Regions from separate parts of the Aeromicrobium sp. CFBP 8757 genome, predicted to be linked through region 3. Evidence: riboswitches for the same ligand, from Rfam matches in the RefSeq annotation. Region 3 holds a riboswitch; each other region holds the start of a gene.
The links. A riboswitch is a leader RNA that binds a small molecule or an ion and turns the genes downstream of it on or off. The one in region 3 is predicted to bind cobalamin.

Region 1 (3,915 bases), on a different contig from region 3:
CGACTTGACGAACTGGAAGACGCCGATGTCCCAGCCCTGGTTCCAGGCGCGCATCGCCATGCCGAACGCGGCGGTGGACTTGCCCTTGCCCGCGCCGGTGTGGACCATCACGAGCGGCCGGTTGCGGCGCTGCTTGGTCGTCAGTCCGTCGTCGGGGACGGTGAGGGGGACGCCTTGGGGCATCAGGCGGCTCCCGTCTCGGGCAGGCCGCCACGGACGACCTCGGTCAGGGCCGACGCGCTGACCTCGCCGAGGGGGACGTACTCGGCCATCAGGTGGTCGGCCAGCTGACGGGCCAGGCCCATCCGGAACTTGCCGGTCTCGCAGTCGATCACGAGGCTCGCCACGCCGGTGGCGCCGAGGTGGGCCGCGACCTGGTGCGCGCGGTCGAGCGCGCGGTCGCCGTGGGTCGCGCGGCCGTCGGTGATGACGACGAGCAGGGGGCGACGGCGGGGGTCGCGGACGCGCTCGAGCCGCAGGACGTCCGCGGTCTTGAGCAGGGCCTCGGCCAAGGGGGTGCGCCCGCCCGCGGGCAGGTCGGAGAGCCGGGCCGCGGCGATGTCGATCGAGCCGGTCGGCGGCAGCGCGAGCTCGGCCCCGTCGGCGCGGAACGTGATCAGGCCGACCTTGTCGCGGCGCTGGTAGGCGTCCATCAGCAGCGACAGGATCGCGGTCTTGACCTGCTCCATGCGCCGGCGGGCGGCCATCGAGCCGGACGCGTCGACGCAGAACAGGATCAGGTTGGACTCGTGGCCCTCCTTGATCGCGAGGCGCAGGTCGGACGCGCGGAACGACAGGCCGGCGTCACCCGTCGCGCGTCCGCGGGCGAGCTGGTGCGGCGCCGCGGCACGGATCGTCTCGGTGAGGTGGATCGAGCCGCCCTGGCCGGCCCGGGGGGCCGCGCCGATGCGGCGGCCGGTCTCGGTGATGGCGCGCGACCGACGTCCGGACTCGCCCGCGCCCGTGCCGCCGACCGTGAACAGCCTGGGCCGGTAGGGCTGCTGCGGCGACGCGACCGTCACCTCACCCCCACCCGCCGACGAGTCACTCCCGCCCTGCGACGAGTCACTCTGGCCCGCCGACGAGTCACTCTGGCCCGCTGACGAGTCACTCCCGCCCTGCGACGAGTCGCCGTCGGCGCCCCCGGACTGCTCCGGAGCGTCGGTGCCGTCCGAGTCACCGGAGTCACCGTCACCGTCGTCGTCGCCGAGCTGGTCGGGCGTCGGCGGCTCGGGCTCGGGTTCGTCGTCGCCGAGGATCTGGTCGAGCAGGTCCTCGTCGATGCCCGGGGCGTCGAACGGGTTGCGCCGACGGCGGTGCGGCAGCGCGAGGCGGGCCGCGGCGCGGATGTCGTCGCGCCCGACGCCCGTGCGCCCGTTCCACGCCGCGTGCGCCGCCGCAGCGCGGGCCGTGACGATGTCGGCGCGCATGCCGTCGACCTCGAAGGCGGCACACACCTCGGCGATCTTGAGCAGGGCCCAGTCGCTGAGGTCGACCTGCTCGACGAGCTTCTGCGCCGCCTGGATGCGATCGGTCAGCGAGGCCTCGTCGTCGGCGAACCGCGCCGCGAACCCCTCGGGGTCGGTCTCGTAGGCCAGGCGCCGGCGGACGACCTCGACGCGCGTGGCCGGGTCGCGCGGCGCGGCGACCTCGACCGTCAGGCCGAACCGGTCGAGCAGCTGCGGACGCAGCTCGCCCTCCTCGGGGTTCATCGTGCCGACGAGCACGAAGCGGGCGGCGTGCTCGATCGAGACGCCGTCGCGCTCGACCGTCGAGCGTCCCATCGCCGCGGCGTCGAGCAGCAGGTCGACGAGGTGGTCGTGCAGCAGGTTGACCTCGTCGACGTAGAGGATTCCGCGGTGCGCGCGGGCCAGCAGGCCGGGCTCGTACTCGGTGACGCCCTCCGAGAGCGCCTTCTCGAGGTGCAGCGAGCCCAGCACGCGGTCCTCCGTCGCACCGACCGGCAGCTCGACGAGCCGCACGGCCCGCGTCTCGACGTCGGCGTCGGGGGCGAAGGGACCGTCGGGCGACAGGGGTCTGGCCTCGCGCGGGTCGGACGAGAAGCGGTCGCCCGCGACGACGTCGATCGGCGGGAGGATCGAGGCGAGGGCGCGCACCATCGTCGACTTCGCGGTGCCCTTCTCGCCGCGCACGAGGACGCCGCCGATCGCCGGCGAGATCGTGGAGAGGGTCAGGGCCAGCGCCATGTCGTCGGATCCGACGACGGCGCTGAAGGGGTAGTGCTGTGGCATGTGGGGCTCCCGCTCGTCTGCCGACGTCCGCCGGACGCGGTTGCGTCCGTCGGTCAGGCGCGAGGCCGGTCTTCGGACTTCCCGGCCCAGCCCCTCTCGGAGCGTCCGGGTCACCGCAGCGGGCCCTGTGCCGGATTCTCACCGGCTTCCCGATTCTCCCCTCGCGGGGCACCTCGAGCCTTCTCCTGCCTAGGGTAACGGTCGTGGTCGGGGCGCCGCTGGTCGATGCGTCACGACACCTCCTGCGTCGGCGTCAGGCGTCCTCCGCGGCTGCCGCGCCGCGCTCGTACGCCGTCATGCGCTGCGTCGTGCCGAACTCGCACAGGCCCGCCGCGACCGACAGACCGACGAAGGTGCCGACGACCGGCCAGAAGGCTCCGTACTCGGGCCAGCTCTCGTTCGCCACGAGGTCGTTCGCGACGCCGGTGAGAACCCACGAGGCGGTCACGCCGACGAGCACGAAGGCGGCCGCCCACCAGCGCAGCCGCCTGATCAGGCGGACGGCCTCGTTGCTGAAGGGGCCGTCGTCGCGCGTGCGCTCGATGACCCGGTGCACGGCGACCAGGCTGCCGAGCACCGCCAGGACGATGGGCAGCGCCCGCAGGTCGACGAGGGCCTGCACGGCGAGGGGGCGGTCGAGCTCGTCGTGTGGACGGCAGACGACCTCGCGCACCGTCGCGCGCCGGAGCTGGCCGTCCTCGGCGAAGTCGTCGTCGGCGGGCGAAGCCCGGTCGACCGTGACGCAGGCATGATCCTCCAGCGCGCCGTCGTCCGTCCCGCCGTCGAGGCTCGTGAGGGACAGCAGGCCGAGTGCCACGACGATCGTCGCGAGGACCAGTGCGATCGTCACGACCGTCGCCATCGCGCCCCAGTGGGTGGTGGCCCTGTTCGGCTGCATCCGAGCAGGCTAGGGCCTGGCGGTGCGCCGAGCGGTGCGAACCCGTCCCCCAGTGGTGCGCCCCGGTCAGACACGCCGTCCCGGAAAGACCACACCGCACCACTCGCGGGGCCGGGTCGGGGGAGGCGGGATATCGTCGACGCTCGTGAGCACACGGGTGACGGTCGTCGGCATCGGCGCGGACGGCTGGACGGGTCTGAGCGAGGCGGCGCGCGAGATGGTCGACGGCGCCGCGGTCGTCCTCGGCGGTGAGCGGCACCTCGCGATGCTGCCCGACGTGCCCGAGCAGATCCGTCAGGCCTGGCCGTCGCCGTTGCTCGAGCAGCTGCCGAGCCTGCTCGCGACGTTCGACGGCTACGAGGTCGTGGCCCTCGCCTCGGGCGACCCCCTCGTGTCGGGCATCGCGACGACGCTGGTCGAGATGCTCGGCAAGGACGCCGTGACGGTCGTGCCGGCGCTGTCGTCGGTCGCCCTGGCCCGGGCCCGCCTGCGCTGGTCGGCCGAGTCGACCGAGGTCGTGACGCTCGTCGGTCGCGACCCCCACCTCGTCGCCCGGTCGCTGGCCCCCGGTCTGCGCCTGCTCGTGCTGTCGTCGGACGGCTCGACGCCCGCGGAGGTCGCGGCCCTGCTGACGGCGGCCGGCTACGGCGCGAGCCCCATGACGGTGCTGTCCGACCTCGGCGCGCCCGAGGAGGCCCGCATCGACGGGGTCGCCGCGTCGTGGCGCGACCAGGCCGTGCCGGCCCTCAACGTCGTCGCGGTCGA
Region 2 (3,915 bases), on a different contig from region 3:
CGACGGTCGTCTCGTGCTCCTCCAGACGCGTCAGCGCCGCCATCAGCTCGTCGACCGCGACGGGGTCGAGACCCGCCGTGGGCTCGTCGAGCAGCAGGACGCACGGACGCATCGCGACGGCACCGGCCGTCGCGACCCGCTTGCGCTCGCCGTACGACAGCTGGTGCGTCGGTCGGCGGCGCAGGTGCTCGATGCCCAGCAGCGCCAGGGCCTCGTCGACCCGCGCGCGCACCTCGGCGACGTCGAGGCCGAGGTTGACCGGCCCGAACGACACGTCCTGGAAGACGTCGGCGGAGAACAGTTGGTCGTCCGGGTCCTGCAGGACGAGCTGCACCTCCTGGCGGTGGCGCCGCAGACCCTTGCGGTCGTGACGGATCGGCACGTCGTCGAGCAGGACGTGGCCGGACGTCGGCACCAGGCTGCCGGCCAGGCACCGCAGGAGCGTGGTCTTGCCCGAGCCGTTGGCGCCGAGCACCGCCAGCCGGGTGGCGGGGGCGACCTCGATGCTCGCGCCCTCGAGGACGGGGGGACCGCCGGTGTAGGTGACGGTCAGGCCGTCGGCGCGCAGGCTGCGATGGCTCATGGGAGGACCCCCGCGCTGAGCGCGGCCACCGCGACGATCGCGACCAGGGCCGACACGGTGGCGGCCAGGAAGGCCGTGGACCCCGGCACGGGCTCGTCGAGGGTCTGCAACGAGCCGGTGAGCTCGCGGCCGGCGAGTCCCTGCTCGAGCCGGCGCGCGCGCGACCACGACCGCGTCAGCGTCGCGGCCGTCAGCATGCCGGCCGACCGCAGCGACCGGGACGGCGAGCTGTAGCCGAGGCGCGCCGCCTGCGACTCGCGGATCGTGCCGACCGACTCGAGCAGGACGAACAGCATCCGGTAGACCAGGCCCGCGACCTCGACGCACGCCGCGGGCAGGCGGAGGCGTCGCAGCCCCGCCAGCAGGTCGACCATCGGCGTGGTCATCGCGAGCAGCAGCATCGCCGAGCAGCCCGCGACGGCGTGCCCGGCGACGCCCGCCGCGCGCGCGGCGCTGTCGGGCGTCACCGAGAGGAACGGCCCGCCCGACGTCGAGACGACCACCGCGACCGAGACGGAGCCGATCGCGACGAACGCCAGCGGACCCCGCACGGCGCGCGCGACGAGCGCCGGGGACGTGCCGGCCCGGCCCACCAGCAGCCCGAGGGCCACCACGGCGACGACCGCGCTGGTCGGCCACGGCGGGAGCAGCGCCGCGGCCAGCAGCAGGCCGAGGCTCAGGCACGCCTTGTCGCGCACCGCGTGGTCGCGCCAGCGGCTCGACCACGCGGCGTCGTCGATCGCGAGCCCCCTCATGCGTGGTCGGGCGCCGGTGCCGGGGTGACGCCCGGTGCCGGGTCGTGGCGCCGGCGTCCCCGCAGGGCGCCGATGCAGTAGCCCAGCACGAGACCGCCGAGCGCGGCCTGCAGGGCGAAGAGACCGGACTCGACCTCGCCGGACGTCGGGGCGTAGATCGAGCTGAACCACGGCTCGTAGTCGGGGTTGTCGCGCTCGATCTGGGAGGTGGCGGCACTGTCGGTGCCGACGAACCGCTCGCCGTCGGTCGTGCGGTGCGAGTCGACGACCAGGGCGACGCCGACGATGGCGACGATCCCGGCGACCAGGAGCATCGTGATGGCTGACTTGCGCACGTCAGGCCTCCGTCGTCTCGGTGGGCGTGCCGGACGGTGCCCGGTGGGGCGGGTCGGGCGTGGGATCGGGCAGGACGCCCAGGCGGATCAGCTCGGGGGCCGCGACGTCGCGCAGCACCCGGAACACCAGGACGCCGAGCAGGCCCTCGGCGATCGCCAGGGGGATCTGCGTCACCGCGAAGATCGAGAGGAACTTCGAGGCCGCCCCGACGACGCCGCTGCTGGGGTCGGGGAAGGCGAGGGCGAGCTGCATCGAGGTGACGCAGTACGTCGACAGGTCGGCCAGCGCCATGGCGAAGAACACCGACAGCGAGATCCCCCCGCCGAGACGTCCGACGACGCGGTAGGCGGCGTACCCGACCCACGGGCCGACGATGGCCATCGAGAAGGCGTTGGCGCCCAGCGTCGTGATGCCACCGTGCGCCAGCAGCAGCGCCTGGAACAGCAGCACGACCGTGCCGAGGAAGGCCATGACCGGCGGGCGGAACAGCACCGCGCCGAGGCCGGTGCCGGTGGGGTGGCTGGAGCTGCCCGTGACGGACGGCAGCTTGATGGCCGACAGGACGAAGGTGAACGCGCCCGAGGCGCCGAGCAGCAGCTTGGTCTCGGGGTGGTCTCGCACCTGTCGGACGACGGATCGACCGCCGTGGATGACGAACGGGGCTGCCGCGACGGTCCACGCCGCAGCATGGACCGGGGGCAGGAAGCCTTCGGCGATGTGCATCGAACTCTCCTTGGATGACGCGTCCATATGAGTGGAGGCAACGGAGAAGTCTCTGACTCCCGGGTCGGGTGACCCGGTCACAGTGGCGCGACCGTCCCGGAGTTCCACCGGGTTCCTTGCACCGTTGCCGTGAGCTGATTCAGTGTGGCACAGCCGTCGCCCGGGACGAAGGGATCCCGGTCACCGAGGGGGCAGCTCGACCGAGATCTCGCGCGTCGAGGGGTCGACGGACGTGACGGAGCCGTTGGCAGCCGGCTCGGGGCGACGTCCGCTCAGCAGGCCCACGGCCAGGCCGATCGTGTCGCCGTGGCTCACGGCCACCGTGTGGTCGGGGTCGCGCCGATCGAGGACGTGCTGCACCCGCGTCAGGAGCTCGGGGTACGACTCGTCGAGGCCCTTCTCGAGCAGCATCGGCTCGACCTCGACCTCGAGGCCCAGGTGGGCGCCGATGACCTGCGCGGTCTCGAGCGCGCGGGTCGCCGGGGAGCTCAGCAGCCGGACGACGCCCCGGCCGGCGAGCGTCTCGGCGGCGTGCTGCGCCTGCTCGCGACCGAGATCGGTCAGCGGCGGGCTGAGCTCGTGGCCCTGCAGGCGGTCGAGGACGTTCCACGTCGACTGGCCGTGGCGCACCCACAGGATCATGCGAGGCCCTCGACGTCGGCGACGTCGCCGATCACCGCGACGGCGGGCGGCCGCACGTCGGCGGCCGCCCCGGCGATCGTGGCCACCGTGGCACGCACGACGTGCTGGCTCGGCAGGCTCCCGTCGGCGACGACCGCGGCGGGCGTGGTGGGGTCGAGGCCGCCCTCGACGAGCGCCGCGCAGATCGCCTCGAGCGTCCGGACGCCCATCAGCACCACGATCGACGTGCCCGCGTGGGCCAGCGCCGCGTAGTCGAGCGTGCTGTCGGGGTGGCCCGGCGGGACGTGCCCCGACACGACGGTGAACCCCTGCGTCAGGCCGCGGTGCGTCACGGGGATGCCGGCCAGCGCGGGGGCGGCGATCGCCGAGCTGACGCCCGGGACGACGTGGGTCGCGATGCCGGCCTCGTGGCACGCCAGCAGCTCCTCGCCGCCTCGGCCGAAGACGAAGTTGTCGCCGCCCTTGAAGCGGACGACGTGCCGTCCGGCCTTGGCGTGCTCGACGAGCAGCTGGTTGATGTCGTCCTGGCTGGTCGACCGGCCGCCGGGGATCTTGGCGACGTCGACGACCTCGACGTCCGCGCGGGCCCAGCCGAGGGCGGCGAGCGGGGCGAGCCGGTCGGTCACGATGACGTCGGCCCGCTCGATCGCGGCGCGGCCGGCGACCGTGACCAGGCCGGGATCGCCGGGACCGCCGCCGACGAGCGTGACGGAGCCGGTGTCGAGGATGCGGTCGGTCTCGGCTGCGCGGGGGTGGCCCCGCAGCACCAGGTCGAAGGCGTCGAGCTCGCCGGGCCCGGGGTCGCGCGGCGCCCACGTGACGAGCCCGCGGGCCGCGAGGTCGTCGATCGTCGCGGTGACGTCGGGGGCGAGGACC
Region 3 (3,915 bases):
ACGCGTCGAGCGCCGGTGCGAGCGTGATGCACACGACCAGCCCGACCAGGCAGACTGCACCGCACGTCACGACGTCGACCCAGCCCGCGCCGCTCAACGAGCCGAGCAGCCAGAACAGCACGCCGCGGGTCTGCTCGGCGTCGGCCGACGACGTCACGATGAACGACGTCAGCGCCGAGAACAGCTGCGTCGCCGCCACGCCCGCCAGGACGACGCGGTCGGGGGTGCCGCCTGCGCCCGCGGCCAGCAGCAGCACCATCGCGAAGGCGACGACCGCGCCGATGAACGCGCCCGTCGACAGCGTGATGATGCCGCCGCCGACGCCGAGGATCACCACCATCACCGCACCCGTCGACGCTCCCGACGAGATGCCCAGCACGAACGGGTCGGCGAGCGGGTTGCGCAGCAGCGACTGCATGATCGCGCCGCAGATCGCCAGGCCCGCCCCACACACCGCGGCCAGGAGAGTGCGCGGCAGGCGCAGCTCCCACACGATGCCGTCGCGGATGCGCGACACACCGGCGTCGCCGAGCCCCAGGTGCTGGCCGACGACCGCGAACACGTCGTGCACCGACAGGTCGGCGGGGCCGATCGTGATCGCGACGGCGATCGACAGCACCAGCGCGACCAGGCCGGCGGCCCACAGCGCCCAGCGGGTGCCGGTGGCCGCCACGGCGGCCACCGCCCCGTCGCTCAACCCGTCAGCCCGAGGTCGACGAGCGCCTTCGCGAGCTTCTCGGTGCCGTCGACCGTCCGGATCGACGGGTTCATGTCGGCGCCGTTCAGCACGACGTAGCGCTTCTCGCGGACGGCGGTGAGCTGCTTCGTGACGGGGTTGGTCTCGAGGAACCGGATCTTGTCCTCGAGCTTGTCGCCGGTCTCCTGGTCGCGCGCCAGGTCGCCCAGGGCGATGACGTCGGGGTCGCGGTCGAGCACGCTCTCCCAGCTGATCTGCGGCCACTCGACGTCGGTGTCGGCGAAGACGTTGTCGACGCCGACCGTGCGGGACATGACGCCGGGGGAGCCGTTGGCGCCGGCCATGTAGGGCAGCTCGGTGTTGGCGAACCAGTAGGCGATCGAGACGTCCCTGCCGGGCGCCGACTCGGCGGCGTCCGCCATGCGCTGCTTCAGCTCGGCGACCAGGGCCTCGCCGCGCGACGGGACGTCGAAGATCTCCGCGAGCTGCGTGATCTCCTCGTAGATCACGTCCATCTCGAGCGGGTGGTCGCGCGGGCCGTCGCCGCTCGCATCGGTGCGGCCGTCGCAGTGGGACGGCGCGAGGTACGTCGGGACGCCGAGCCTCGCGTACTGCGCGCGTCGGTCGGGGTCGTCGCCGTCGAGGGCGTAGGCGAACGAGGCGGTGACGAGGTCGGGCTCCTCCTTCAGCACACGCTCGTACGAGACGGCGTCGTCGCCGAGCCGCGGCACCTCCGCGTTGGCCGCGGCGAGGTTCGGCCGGACCGCGTCGGTCCACGTCGCGGTGCCGACCATGCGGTCCTGCAGGCCCAGCGACAGCAGGATCTCGGTCGAGCCCTGGTTGACCGACACGGCTCTCTCGGGGGCCTTCTCGATCGTGACGTCGACGCCGCAGTTGTCCGTGATCGTCAGCGGGTAGTCGGTCCGGCCCTCGGTGCCGGCGAGGGTCGCCTCGGAGGCGGTTCCCGTCATCGAGCCCGACCCGCAGGCGGCGAGGAGGGAGGCGGTCAGCGCGACCACGGTGAGCAGGGGGGTACGACGGTGCACAGGGGTGTCCTCTGATCTGAGGCTCGAGCGCGGAGCCTGGTGGGTGATCCGGCCGACGTCGTGTCGACCGCGAACCAGCAGGTCTTCGGACTCGGGTTCATGCGGACGGTGACGCCTTCCCGGATCTCGCGATCCAGTGGCCGATGCCACCTCCGTCCCCCTCACCGCTGCGCGTCAGCTCCGGATTCTCACCGGATTCCCTGACCCAAACGAATGGGTACGACTGGTTCGCCCGCAGCCTAACTGACCAGCTGTCGCGGACGTCCGCGAGTGGTGCGTTTCGGACGTTCTGGGACGGCGTGTCTGTCCACACCGCAGCACTCGGGACCCGGAACGCACCACTCGCGCTGCGGGGGGCGCTACTTCACCTCGGCTCGCATCAGGACCCGGATGCCGACGGCGAGGGGGAGCACCAGCCACACGGCGGTCGTCACGGCGAGGTGGGCCCACTGCGCCGAGGTCAGGTTGCCGTCGAACAGTGCCGCCTGTGCGTAGTTGACGTCGACCCAGGGCCTCAGGTCGCCGAACCAGTCCTGCGACTGGGCCAGCAGCTCGGTGAGGCCCGACAGCACGAAGGAGTAGACGAAGTAGGCCACGATTGCGCCGGCCGAGTTCCGGATGACGGCGGCCAGCATGAAGCCGATCAGCATCCCGAGGGTCTGTGCCAGACCGATGCTCGCGATGTCGCCGGGCGTCATGTCCCAGACCTGGTCGACGCCGGCGATCGCCGAGCCGATCACCGTCCCGACCGCGCCGATCGCGAAGGCCAGCACGGTCGAGGCGACGGCGATGCCGATCGTGACGGCGGCCTTGGCCCCAATGACGCGGGCGCGGTGCGGCACGAGCGTGAACGTCGTCAGGCCGCTGCGCTGGCTCCACTCGCCCGTCACCAGCAGGATCGCGATCATCGGCAGCAGCACCGTCATCGGGAAGCCGACTGCCCCGGAGAACGTCGAGTACGTCAGCTGGGAGTCGGGGGACCACAGCAGCACCGCGACCGTGGCGAGCAGGCCGACGATGCCGACCGAGGCCAGGAGCCAGAATCCGGCCCGGGTGTCGACGCTCTTGCGGAGCTCGACCGACACCAGCCGGCCGAACGGGATGGGGGCGGGGACGGGGCGGGGCTCCCGGTCGGCTGCTGCGGGGGACGGGACGGGGGTGGCGATCGTGCTCATGCTGCGGCTCCTTCTCGGACGGTGGTCTCGCGCTGGTCGTCGGCGGTCAGCTCGAGGAACATCTCCTCGAGCCCGGCGCCCTCGGCCGGACGCAGCTCGAGCAGCGGGACGCGCGCCTCGAGGGCGATCGAGCCGACCAGAGCGGGCTCGGCCTCGACCCGCAGGGCGTCCGCCCCGCCGACCGCGGCGCTGGGGGCGCAGGTGACGCCGGACGCCGTCAGGGCCGTGGCGAGCGCGGCGACGTCCGGGGTGCGCACCAGCGTCCCGGCCGACGCCAACAGCTCGGCCTTCGTGCCCTGCGCGACGATGCGGCCGTTGCCGATCACGACCAGGTCGTCGGCGACGACCTCGATCTCGTGCAACAGGTGCGAAGACAGCAGCACGGTGGCGCCGAGGTCGGCGTAGCCGCGCAGCAGGTCGCGCATCCAGCGGATGCCGGCCGGGTCGAGGCCGTTGGCCGGCTCGTCGAGGATGAGGACCTCGGGCTCGCCGAGCAGGGCGGTCGCGATGCCGAGCCGCTGGCGCATGCCGAGCGAGTAGTGGCGCACGCGGCGGTCGGCCTCGGCCGGTGTCAGGCTGACCTGCTCGATGAGCTCGGCGACGCGCTCCTTCGGCAGGCCCATCGTGCGCTGGGCGATCGTCAGGATCTCCCGACCGGTCCGCCCGGCGTGCTGGGCCGAGGCGTCGAGCAGCACGCCGACCTCGCGCCCAGGGTTGGGCAGGTCGCCGAAGCGGCGTCCGCAGACCGTGACGTGCCCGGACGTCGGCGGCGTGAGGCCGACCATGACGCGCATCGAGGTCGACTTGCCGGCGCCGTTGGGCCCCAGGAAGCCGGTGACCCGACCGGGTCGAGCAGTGAAGGAGACGTCGTCGACGGCCCGGAAGCCGCCGTACGTCTTGGTGAGGTTGTCGACGGTGATCATGAGGACGACTGTGGCGTCCGGGGGCGTCCGGCCACATCGGGGACGTCACCGATCTCGACCCTGCGGAGCACCCT
Region 4 (3,915 bases), on a different contig from region 3:
ATCGTCGAGGCGGGGGTGTCGAGGCCGACGGCGTTGCCGACGCGGCTGTGCTTGGTCGGGTACGCCGACAGCATCAGCACGATCTTCTTGTCGGCGGCCGGCAGGTGGCGCAGACGCGCGTGGGCGATCGCGATGCCGGCCACGCGGGCGCTGCGCTCGTCGTGCGCGACGTAGCGGGGCAGCCCGTCCTCGTCGATCTCCTTGAACGAGAACGGGGCGGTGATGATGCGTCCGTCGAACTCGGGGATCGCGATCTGGTTGGCCGAGTCGAGCGGCGTCACGCCGTCGTCGGACGCCTCCCAGTCCTCGCGGCTCGACGTCAGGCACAGGCCCTGCAGGATCGGGATGTCGAGGGCCTTCATGCGCTCGACGTCCCACGACTCGTCGTCGCCGCCGGCGCTGACGGTGCCGGGTTTGGTGCCGCCGGCCGCGAGCACCGTGACGATCAGGGCGTCGAGGGTCGCGAGCTCGGCGAACAGCTCGTCGGGGGCGGCGCGCAGCGACGAGCTGAAGATCGGGACGCCGACGGCCTCGCCGGTCGCATCGATCGACGTGGCCAGGGAGTGCGCGAAGCCGCTGTTGCCGGACGCCTCGTGCGCCCGGTAGTACAGCACGCCGATGCGCGGCAGGTCGCTGTTCTCGACGGCCTCCGGTCGGGCTGCCACTCCCCATTCCGGGAGCACCGCCGGCGGCTCGAAGCCCTCGCCCGTCAGCAGGACGGTGTCGGACAGGAAGGCGTGCAGCTGCGCGAGGTTGGCCGGCCCGCCCTCGGCGAGGTAGACGTGCGCATCGGCCGCGACGCCGATCGGGACGGTCGACTGCTCCATCAGCTCGGCGCTCGGGGTCTGCTCGCCGCCGAGCACGACGATCGGCTTGCCGATGTCGCGGATGCGCCAGAAGCCCGAGCACAGGTCCTGCGGCGAGCCGAGGATGCGGGCGACGATCAGGTCGGCCTTCTCGAGCGCCTCGGCCATCTCGGTGTGGTTCGGCCGGGACGGGTTGGCGTACAGGTAGTCGGCTCCCGACGCCCGGGCCGACAGCAGGTCGGTGTCGGACGTGGACAGCAGCGCGATGCGCGTCATGTTCCTCCTCGGGGTTCTCGCCCCGTCTGGTGGGTTGCTCCACGTCGAGTGTCTGGCTGGGCCCCCTCGCGGGGGAACACAGTGGCGGAACCGCTCCGGACTCGCACCGGATTCCTGCGCCGTGGAAGTGCCGTCAGCCTACCGGGCCGACGGCGGTCGGCGGACTCACGAGCCGAGACCCAGCTCGCGCAGCCCGGCCGCGACCTCCTCGAAGCCGTCGACGTTGCGGATCGACGGGTCCATCGTGGTGCCGGGCAGGATGATGAAGCGCTTCTTCCTGACGGCCGTGAGGTTCTTGGTGGCCGGGTTCGACTCCAGGAACGCGATCTTGGCGGCCGCGGTGTCGCCCTCCGAACCGCGGGTCAGGTCGGCCAGCACGAAGACGTCGGGGTCGCGGTCGACGACCGACTCCCAGCTGACCTCGGGCCACAGCAGGTCGAGGTCGTCGAAGGCGTTCGTCGCCCCGACGGCGCGCGTCATGATGCCCGGCGCACCGCAGCAGCCGGCGAAGTACGGCGTCTTGGTCGAGGAGTACCACCAGGCCGTCGAGACCCCGCCCGCGTCGAGACCGTCCGCGGCGGTGGCGGCGCGCCGCTTCAGTTCGGCGACCAGGGCGTCGCCGCGATCCTTCACGCCGAACAGCGTCGCGACGTCGCGGATCTCGGCGTACTGGTCGTCGAGCGTCAGGGCCGTGGTGTGGGTCGCCTCCTGGCCGGCGCACTCGCTGGGCGACTGGTAGACGTCGATGCCGAGGTCGGTGAACCGCTGGCGGTCGGCGATGCCCTCGTCGGTGAACGTGTAGTCGAACGTCGCGTAGACGAGATCGGGCTCGAGCGCCAGGACGGACTCGAACGACGGGAACTCTTTCGGGAACAGGTTGAGGCCGGCGAGGTCGTCCTTCAGCCCGGGCAGGACGTTGGTGTCGCCGAGCCCGGCGCCGACGATGCGGTCACGGAGCCCGAGCGCCAGCAGCAGCTCGGTCGCCGGCTGGTTGACCGTCACGGCCCGTTGCGCGGGACGGTCGAGCTCGACCTTCCGGCCGCAGTTCGTGACGCTGACGGCGGGGTCGGACGAGCCGCGGCCGGCCTCGCCGTCGGACGACGACGAGCCGCAGGCGGCGAGCGGGAGCAGGACGAGCAGACCCGCCGCGGCGGCGGCGGACAGGCGGCGGTCAGGACGGGGCGACGACATGGGGGTCCCTCTCGGGGTCCGGGGGCCCGTGCGCGAGGCCCCGTGGGCGGTTGACGTCGACCGGACGGTCGGCGGCCAGCAGGTCTTCGGACTCGGGATCGACCGGACGGCGCGCCTTCCCGGACCTCTCGGTCCAGTGGCCTCGTGCTCCGCCCGTCACCCTCACCGCTGCGCGTCAGTCCCGGAGTCTCACCGGGTTCCCTGGCTCATCGCTGAGTTGACTGGCACCCGGAACCTAGCAGCGGGCGCCCATCGATCACCACATGGTTCTCGTCACAGGACTGGATCACCCTGCCCACCGGCGCCTGACCGCTCGTCGGCCCGGACCGACCGCTCGTCGCGCGCGGGTGGCGACACACGTCGCCGATGTGGTCTGGTGAGAGACGGCCCGCGACCCGGGCCCCTTGACGACCGACGGGGAGCCCACCATGACCACCACGCAGGCCCGGCCAGACCACCGCGGGGGCCACCGCGTCCGCAGCATCGCGATCTGGAGCGTCGTCGCCCTCGTCGGCGCGACGTGCTGGGCCGTCCTCGCGCTGTCGCGCGGTGAGGACGTCTCGGCCCTCTGGATCCTGTTCGCGGCGCTCTCGTCGTACGCGATCGCGTACCGCTTCTACTCGCGGTTCATCGCCAAGAAGGTGCTCGAGCTCGACGACACCCGCGCCACGCCGGCCGAGCGGCTCGAGAACGGCGTCGACTACGAGGTGACCGACCGCCGGGTGCTGTTCGGCCACCACTTCGCGGCGATCGCCGGCGCCGGCCCGCTCGTCGGCCCCGTGCTCGCGGCCCAGATGGGATACCTGCCCGGCACGATCTGGATCATCGTCGGCGTCATCCTGGCCGGCGCCGTGCAGGACATGGTCGTGCTGTTCCTGTCGATGCGCCGCGACGGCAAGAGCCTCGGCCAGATGGTCCGCGAGGAGATCGGCGTCGTCGGCGGCACCGCGGCCCTCATCGCGGTGTTCGCGATCATGATCATCATCCTGGCGGTGCTGTCGCTGGTCGTCGTCAACGCGCTCGCCGAGTCGGCGTGGGGCGTGTTCTCGATCGGCCTGACGATCCCGATCGCCCTGTTCATGGGCTTCTACCTGCGCTACATCCGCCCGGGCCGGGTGCTCGAGACGACCGCGATCGGCGTCGTCGCCCTGCTGCTGGCGATCATCGGCGGCGGCTACGTCGAGCAGCTGGGACTCGAGAGTGCCCTGACGATCTCGAAGGAGCACCTCGTCGTCGCGCTGGTGGTCTACGGCTTCATCGCGTCGATCCTGCCCGTGTGGATGCTGCTGACGCCTCGCGACTACCTCTCGACGTTCATGAAGGTCGGCGTCATCGCGCTGCTGGCGGTCGGCCTCGTCGTCGCCGCGCCGGTGCTGCAGGCCGATGCCGTCACGAGCTTCGCGACCGACGGCGACGGACCGGTCTTCGCGGGCAAGGTCTTCCCGTTCGTGTTCATCACGATCGCGTGCGGCGCCCTGTCGGGCTTCCACGCCCTAATCGCGTCGGGCACGACGCCCAAGATGATCAGCAAGGAGAGCCACGTCCGCATGATCGGCTACGGCGGCATGCTGATGGAGTCGTTCGTCGCGATCAGCGCGCTCATCGCGGCCGTCGTGATCGACCAGGGCCTGTACTACTCGAT

Region 1: linked by a shared signal. The riboswitch ahead of IFT73_RS11565 (VWA domain-containing protein) and the one ahead of IFT73_RS17845 (ABC transporter substrate-binding protein) in region 3 are both predicted to bind cobalamin.
Region 2: linked by a shared signal. The riboswitch ahead of IFT73_RS11590 (energy-coupling factor ABC transporter permease) and the one ahead of IFT73_RS17845 (ABC transporter substrate-binding protein) in region 3 are both predicted to bind cobalamin.
Region 4: linked by a shared signal. The riboswitch ahead of IFT73_RS11460 (ABC transporter substrate-binding protein) and the one ahead of IFT73_RS17845 (ABC transporter substrate-binding protein) in region 3 are both predicted to bind cobalamin.

What each region holds. Positions count from the first base shown of each region.
Region 1 covers NZ_JACYUM010000003.1:397,432-401,346, reverse strand. Annotated here, with positions in the region: gene cobO (cob(I)yrinic acid a,c-diamide adenosyltransferase) at 1-183, opposite strand, end outside; gene IFT73_RS11565 (VWA domain-containing protein) at 183-2,252, opposite strand; cobalamin riboswitch at 2,298-2,443, opposite strand; gene IFT73_RS11560 (DUF2975 domain-containing protein) at 2,506-3,150, opposite strand; gene cbiE (precorrin-6y C5,15-methyltransferase (decarboxylating) subunit CbiE) at 3,296-3,915, shown strand, end outside.
Region 2 covers NZ_JACYUM010000003.1:404,335-408,249, reverse strand. Annotated here, with positions in the region: gene IFT73_RS11605 (energy-coupling factor ABC transporter ATP-binding protein) at 1-583, opposite strand, end outside; gene cbiQ (cobalt ECF transporter T component CbiQ) at 580-1,338, opposite strand; gene IFT73_RS11595 (energy-coupling factor ABC transporter substrate-binding protein) at 1,335-1,673, opposite strand; gene IFT73_RS11590 (energy-coupling factor ABC transporter permease) at 1,675-2,397, opposite strand; cobalamin riboswitch at 2,423-2,556, opposite strand; gene IFT73_RS11585 (histidine phosphatase family protein) at 2,578-3,039, opposite strand; gene cobA (uroporphyrinogen-III C-methyltransferase) at 3,036-3,915, opposite strand, start outside.
Region 3 covers NZ_JACYUM010000011.1:34,683-38,597, reverse strand. Annotated here, with positions in the region: gene IFT73_RS17850 (iron ABC transporter permease) at 1-697, opposite strand, end outside; gene IFT73_RS17845 (ABC transporter substrate-binding protein) at 694-1,743, opposite strand; cobalamin riboswitch at 1,802-1,986, opposite strand; gene IFT73_RS17840 (ABC transporter permease) at 2,103-2,918, opposite strand; gene IFT73_RS17835 (ABC transporter ATP-binding protein) at 2,915-3,841, opposite strand.
Region 4 covers NZ_JACYUM010000003.1:377,825-381,739, forward strand. Annotated here, with positions in the region: gene cobN (cobaltochelatase subunit CobN) at 1-1,082, opposite strand, end outside; gene IFT73_RS11460 (ABC transporter substrate-binding protein) at 1,248-2,273, opposite strand; cobalamin riboswitch at 2,333-2,514, opposite strand; gene IFT73_RS11465 (carbon starvation CstA family protein) at 2,702-3,915, shown strand, end outside.